3 regions of the uncultured Friedmanniella sp. genome follow, and region 2 is predicted to be linked to each of the others. Evidence: riboswitches for the same ligand, from Rfam matches in the RefSeq annotation. Region 2 holds a riboswitch; each other region holds the start of a gene.
The links. A riboswitch is a leader RNA that binds a small molecule or an ion and turns the genes downstream of it on or off. The one in region 2 is predicted to bind S-adenosylmethionine.

Region 1: it holds a riboswitch for S-adenosylmethionine, as region 2 does, so the genes downstream of both, thrC (threonine synthase) here and ACFE7W_RS07375 (aminotransferase class V-fold PLP-dependent enzyme) in region 2, are expected to answer to the same signal.
Region 3: it holds a riboswitch for S-adenosylmethionine, as region 2 does, so the genes downstream of both, ACFE7W_RS16435 (putative leader peptide) here and ACFE7W_RS07375 (aminotransferase class V-fold PLP-dependent enzyme) in region 2, are expected to answer to the same signal.

Annotation. Positions count from the first base shown of each region.
Region 1 covers NZ_CAXTHT010000020.1:20,450-22,701, forward strand. The annotation lists gene thrC (threonine synthase) at 1-1,043, opposite strand, end outside; SAM riboswitch class I at 1,054-1,167, opposite strand; gene ACFE7W_RS20475 (hypothetical protein) at 1,271-1,744, shown strand; gene ACFE7W_RS20480 (DUF3263 domain-containing protein) at 1,728-2,036, opposite strand; gene ACFE7W_RS20485 (Gfo/Idh/MocA family protein) at 2,131-2,252, shown strand, end outside.
Region 2 covers NZ_CAXTHT010000002.1:645,878-648,129, forward strand. The annotation lists gene ACFE7W_RS07365 (FAD/NAD(P)-binding protein) at 1-496, shown strand, start outside; gene ACFE7W_RS07370 (hypothetical protein) at 600-737, shown strand; SAM riboswitch class IV at 804-917, shown strand; gene ACFE7W_RS07375 (aminotransferase class V-fold PLP-dependent enzyme) at 949-2,252, shown strand, end outside.
Region 3 covers NZ_CAXTHT010000007.1:123,475-125,726, reverse strand. The annotation lists gene ACFE7W_RS16445 (rhodanese-like domain-containing protein) at 1-197, opposite strand, end outside; gene ACFE7W_RS16440 (cysteine dioxygenase family protein) at 194-667, opposite strand; gene ACFE7W_RS16435 (putative leader peptide) at 740-826, opposite strand; SAM riboswitch class IV at 848-963, opposite strand; gene ACFE7W_RS16430 (MFS transporter) at 1,042-2,252, opposite strand, start outside.

The DNA of each region.
Region 1 (2,252 bases), on a different contig from region 2:
GTGTCGTCGTCGACGTCGGCGATCAGGCCGCCGGTGCGGCGCACCACGTCGAGCACGTACGGGCCGTCGGCCGGGTTGCCGATGGCCAGCGACTTGGCGATGGTGTCCGGCTTCACAGGCGGGACGAAGTCAAGATCATTCCGGTACGCCTGGGCGATCGGCGAGCAGCCGGTGGCCTGGGCCCCGAAGATCTTGTACGGCTTGTCCGCCACGAGTCCGAGCTTGATCAACTCGGTGAAGCCCTTGTCGATCTTGGTCAGCTGGGAGCCGGAGGCGACCGGGATCACGACCTGGTCGGGCAGCCGCCAGCCGAGCTGCTCGGCGATCTCGAAGGCCAGCGTCTTCGAGCCCTCGGAGTAGTAGGGGCGGACGTTCACGTTGACGAACGCCCAGCCCTCCTCCTCCGCGGCGATCTCGCTGGCCAGCTTGTTCACGTCGTCGTAGGTGCCCTGGACGGCCACGAGCGTGGTGTCGTAGACCGCTGAGGCGATGATCTTCTGCTGCTCGAGGTTCTCCGGCACGAACACGACCGAGCGGATGCCGGCCCGGGCGGCGGCAGCGGCGACGGCGTTGGCCAGGTTGCCCGTGGACGGGCAGGCCAGCACCTGCAGACCGAGCTCGCGGGCGGCCGAGAGAGCGACGGCGACGACGCGGTCCTTGAACGAGTGGGTCGGGTTGCCCGAGTCGTCCTTCACCCACAGCTGTCGCAGGCCGAGGTCGGCGGCGAGGTTGCCGGCGTCCAGCAGCCGGGTGTAGCCGGGGTCGGTGGAGCGGAAGCTCGCGATGTCGGTGGGGACCGGCAGCAGCGGGGCGTAGCGCCAGATGCTCTTGGGCCCGGCCTCGATCTGCGCGCGGGTGATGGCCGGGAAGTCGTAGCCCACCTCGAGCGGGCCGAAACACTCCAGACACGCGTAGAACGGACCCAGGGGGGACTTCTCGCCGCAAGCGCGGCAGACGAGGTGGGTGGCGTTGCCGAAGGCACCGGGCCGGACGCCGACGGGCGCCTCGAACGAGGTGGCGGCAGGGGTGGCGAGCGCAGTCATAGCCTGGCTTTCTTCATCTGTCCTGGCCGGCGTTCGACCAAGGCGGAGTTGGCACCGTTCCTGCCTCTTGCAGGCGGTTGCCGGGGAGTCAAAGGGCCGTTCCCTCATCCCCTCTGGATGACATAGTTAGCGTAGCGTCGGCCCGCCCGCGGAGGCGCATCGGCGTACCGGATGCTGGGAATCTCGTCCGCTCAGCGAGACGCTGAGCGCGCTACGGTGACCAGATCATGCCTCGCGACCTCCGTCGGTACCAGATCCGTCGGCTCGGCAACTGGGTCAACCTGAGCACGCCGCTCGGCTTGGCCGTGGCCCGGGCGGGCGGCGCTCGCGTGCGTCCCGGACCCCGCGGGCTCTTGCTGGCGGACGGCTACCGTCTCGGTCTCCCGGTGGCCAGCGCCTTCACGGTGGGCAACGTCCTCGTCACTGCCGGCCGGTGGTCGGACTGGCGGGTCGAGCGGCCCAGCCTGCTCGAGCATGAAGAGCGGCACAGCTGGCAGTGGTTCTCCCTGCTCGGACTGCCCTTCCTGCCCGCCTACGCGGTCGCCATGGGCTGGTCGATGCTGCAGACGGGCGACCGTGCCGCCGCCAATGTCTTCGAGCGGCGGGCCGGGCTAGCCCTGGGCGGCTACGAGGAGGCTCCGGTCAGGCCGATCGGACCAGCGCTGAGGGCCGGGCTCGGCCGGCTCAGGAGTCGATCGTGAGATCGATGCCCAGCCGCTTGGCCGAGCGGTTGCGCTGCCGGGTGGCGCGCAGCCGGCGGAGGCGCTTGACCAGCAGCGGATCCTGGGCGAGGGCGGCCTGACTGTCGATCAGCGCGTTCAGCACCTGGTAGTAGCGGGTGGCCGACATCTGGAACTGGTCCCGGATCGCCTGCTCCTTGGCGCCGGCGAACTTCCACCACTGACGCTCGAAGGCGAGGATCTCCGCGTCCCGGACGCTCAGCTCGCCGTCGGGCTGAGGGCTCTCGAGGTGGCTGTTCGAGACACTGACCATGGCGTCATCGTAAGGGCAAATCACACCAGTGTCATTCAAGGCACCACCGAACCTCCCTGCACAGACCGGGCGGCGATGGGCGAGCATGGGCGCCGTGACGAACGCAGACGATCCGCGCATCGGCTGGGGCATCCTCAGCACCGGCCACATCGCCTCGGTGCTCGCGAAAGACCTGGCCCTGCTGCCCGAGGAGGCGGCCCTGGTGGCCGTCGGCTC
Region 2 (2,252 bases):
GGAGGCCGGAGTCGTCTCCTTCCTCGGCCCGGGTCTGGAGGTGGCGGCCGACGTCGAGCGCGGAGTCTTCGTCGCCCGGTCCTCCGCCGTGGCCTACGAGGTCGAGGCGCACGCACTCGTGGACGCCACGTTGCCGGCGTTCGACCTGGGCCGCGCCGAGGACCCACTGCTGGCCGCGCTGCTCGCGCGCGGCGAGGTGTCCTCCCACGTGCTGCGGGACCCGGCTGGACGGCCGCTCGACACCGGCCAGCTGCGGACCGACGCCACTCATCACCTGGTCCGCGCCGACGGGTCGGTCGCGCCGCGGCGGCTGGCCCTGGGCATGCACACCGCGGTGAAGGCGGCGGCGTTCGCGCGTCCGTGCACGAACGCGCCGGTGCACCGGCTCAACGACCAAGTCGCCCGTGCCCTGCTCGCGCTGCGACACCACCCGGCCGAGGAGGCCGTTGGCGTACCCGCCGACGATGAGCCGGTCGGCGCGGGAACGAGGGGCTGACGTGAGCCCGCGGTCGCCAGGACGCCCGGCGGCACCCGTGGCGCGGACAACGGCCGGGGGGCGCCCGGCTCGTGGCCTGGCACCGCTCGTCGACCTCTCGGCGATGGCGGGTCTCCCGTGTTCCGACGGGCGGGGCTCGGTCAGCGACGTGACGGGTGAGGACGACCTGGCGAGGGTCACAGACGACAGCGGGCCCTCCCTGACCGAGCTCGCCGCCCTGCTGTCCGTGCTGCTCAAGTAGCCGCCGGCTCCCGTCCACACCCTGTACCAATGCTTGTTGCTAGGAAATATCGAGTTATCGTGTCCCTGTCACGAGCGTCAGCGTCAAGCCCCGGCTTGCTGACCGGCAACCCTCCTCCGCGGTGGGGTGCCCCGGGTGACGACATGGCCGCTGCCGACCGGGCAGCGGCAAGCGCGGCCCCGTCCTGGGGTCCTGATCCGGAAGGTCATCCGTGACCGTTCTCGCCCCCCCGTCCACCCCGACCCCCAGCGTCGCGAGCCCGACCCCGACCGGGCCTGCGGTCGCCGCCGAGGTGCCCGCCTTGCTGCCGACCGTCGGCGCCTCGGAGTCCGTGCCGCTGGTCGGGGGCCGGCGTGCGCGTTTCGTCCACCTGGACACCGCCGCCAGCGCCCCCGCCCTGACCCGGGTCGCGAACCACGTGAGCGACGTGCTGCCGTTCTACGCCAGCGTCCACCGCGGCGCCGGGTACCTCTCGCAGCTGTGCACCGGACTCTACGAGCAGGCCCGCGTGACCGTCGGCCGCGCGGTCGGGGCCCGCGCCGACGATGTCGTCGTGTTCACCCGCAACACGACCGACGCCCTCAACCTCCTCAGCGCCGCGGTCCCGGGCGAGGTGGTCGTCCTCGACGTGGAGCACCACGCGAACCTGCTGCCCTGGCGCTCGCCGTCTCCTGGGCACGGCGTCCGGGTCGTGCCCAGCGGCTCGACCCTGGGGGAGACGGAGGCGGCGCTGGCGGCCGAGCTGGCGCGCCGCCCGGCGGCGCTGCTCGCGGTCACCGGCGCGTCGAACGTCACCGGGGAGGTTCCCGACCTGCCTCGCCTGGTCCGTCTGGCTCACGCCCACGGCGCCCGGATCGCCGTGGACGCAGCCCAGCTCCTCCCGCACCGGGGCTTCGACCTCGCCGGGCTGGGCGCGGACTACGTGGCCTTCTCCGGTCACAAGCTGTACGCCCCGTTCGGCGCCGGCGCGCTCGTCGGGCGCCGCGACTGGCTGGACGAGGCCGAGCCGCACCTGGCCGGCGGCGGTGCCGTGCGTCAGGTCACGACGACCGGCACGGAGTGGGCGAGCAGCCCGGAGCGGCACGAGGGCGGCACCCCGGCCGTGCTCGGCGCCCTCGCGCTCGCCGAGGCGCTGCGCACCCTCGAGGCGACCGGCCCGGGCCGGATCCGCGCCCACGAGGCCAGCCTGCACCGACGCCTCGTCGACGGGCTACGGCTGCGGGGGATCGAGCCGCTCCGGATCTGGCCCGACGCTGCCGACGTGGTCGGCGTCGTCAGCTTCACCGTGCCCGGCTTCCGCTCGGCGCTGGTTGCCTCCTACCTCTCCGCCGAGCACGGCATCGGCGTCCGGGACGGCCGGTTCTGCGCGCACCCGCTGCTGGCCCGGCTCGGGGTCGACGACGGCGCGGTGCGCGCCAGCCTCGGGGTCGCCAACTCCTCGGCCGACGTCGACCGACTTCTCGGAGCCCTGGACCTGCTGGTCGCCGAGGGTCCCCGGTGGACCTACACCGCGGA
Region 3 (2,252 bases), on a different contig from region 2:
AGGGCGCCGGGAAGATCACCTTCGACGTCGCGCTGAGCCGCGGGACGGATGTCCACCACGACCGCACCGGTGCCCCAGAGAATCCGGGCCTGTGCTGGGGTGAGCCTTTGGAGGCGCCCCCGGGCCGATTCCAGCACTTCGTGGATGGTCTTGCGACCGGTGCGGGTCGTGGTGGCTGGCGGGACGAGGATGCTCACCAATTCACCCCGGCCAGTTGTGATCGAGTCAACGATAGCAGCGACCCGTGGGCTTCGTACTCGTTCATCTCGCTCAGTGACGGGGCGTAGACATGCACGCTGACGGCTGGTAAAAGCTCAGCGTTGACGACCTGGTGGATGTGCTGGCGGCCGAACGGGCGGACCGCCGCGTCGCTCAGCCGACGCTCTCCGGCGGCGATCCGGGCGGTGCCGTCGCCCACGGGAACGGCGTGGCGCTCGGTGAGCGTGCCCTGGACGGTGGCGAAGGCCCCGGCGCTGCCGCCGTGGTCGTGCCAGAGGGTGCCCTGGCCGGGCAGCCAGGTCAACAGCCACGCCTCGTAGTCGGGTTCCGCCGCGAGCCGGGTGTAGAAGCGGTTCTGGGCGTCATAGCGGACGAGGGGTTGCCAGAGGTCGGTACGGGCGGCGAGCCGCTGGGCGATCTGGCCGAGTGGGGACGTGGACGAAGGCATGCGGGACTCCTGGGGTGCGGCGCCGCCATCGAGTGGCGAGCCGGCGAGGGTGGGAAGGAAGGGGAGCAGAGCTCAGGCGGAGGTCGGCATGCGTCGACAGCCCGCACTCGCGGTGCGTTGCAGGTCGACGTGGATGCGGCCGTGCAGGTGAAGGGTCACCAGGGTTCCCTCGGAAGTCGGACGACAGGTTTGCCGGCGTCCGGGAGGACGCGGGCCTGGTCTTCACCCGGAGCACCCCAACCGTCGCGGAGGGTTGCTGGCCAGCGAGCCGGGGCTACGTGCTGGCACTCATGACCTGGCCTGACCGTAACCGAGCCGACCCGGGCAGGCAAACCCCTGTCTCACGATAGGAAATGCAGGCAATCTCGTCGTGCTCACGAGCGGGCGACGGGCTCGGTCCGCAAGGGGCCGCGACGGGCGATCGCCCAGACCACCAGGGCCACGACGCTGAGGCCGGCGCCGGCTGTGGTGACGGCCGTCCAGCCACCGACGGACCACAGCACGGTGGCGGCCGCGGAGCCGACGGCGCCACCGATGAAGTTGTTGGTCACGAAGGCCGTGTTGAGCCTGCTCCGCGCCTCGGCCGAGACGGCGAAGATTCGCGTCTGGTTGAGGATGTTGACCCCCTGGATGGCGACGTCCAGCACCAGGATGGCCAGCACGATCAGCACCACCGAGCGGCCGCCCACCAGAGCGAGCAGGAACGCGAGCAGGGCCAGCGCCCAGCCGATGCCGGTGGCTGGGAGGGACCAGCCGCGGTCGTGCAGCCGACCGGCGCGCTGGGCGGCGATGGCCCCGGCCAGGCCGACCAGCCCGAAGAGACCGATCACGGAGACGGGGTAGGAGAACGGCGGCCCGCTGAGCAGGAAGGTCAGCGAGGTCCAGAACATGGTGAACACCCCGAAGGAGATGCCGGCGAGGACCAGCGTCCACCGCACCGTGCGTTCGCGCACCACCACCGCACCCACGGAGGCGATCAGCCTCGGGTAGGCCAGCTTGGTCTTGGGCGAGAGCGGGGGGACGGCCCGGTAGAGCAGCGCGGCCAGGACGACGTCGACGACGGCCGCGAGCACGTAGATGGCCCGCCAGCCGGCGACCTCGGCCACCAGGCCGCTGAGGGTCCGCGAGACGAGGATCCCGGTGAGGATGCCGGAGGCCACCGTCCCCACCACCTGCCCGCGGGAACCGTCGTCGGCGAGGTCCCCGGCGAGCGGGGTCAGGATCTGCCCGCCGACGGTGGTCAGGCCGAGCAGGGTGATCGCCGCCAGCAGCAGGCCCATCGTCGGAGCCAGTGCGCAGAGGAGGAGGGCGGCCACGGCGCACAGCATCATCACCAGCAGCAGCCGACGCCGGTTCGTGACGTCGCCGAGCGGCACCACCAGCAGGATCCCCGCCGCGTAGCCGAGCTGGGTGGCGGTGACCAGCCAGCCGGCTGCGGCGGTGGAGGCGTGCAGGTCCGTGGCGATCGTGTCCAGCAGCGGCTGCGACCAGTAGAGGTTCCCGACCGCCGCCCCACCCGCGACGGCGAACAGGAAGGTCAGCGCGCGGGTCATCCGCGGCGGCTGCGGGCGGCCGGTCCCGTCGC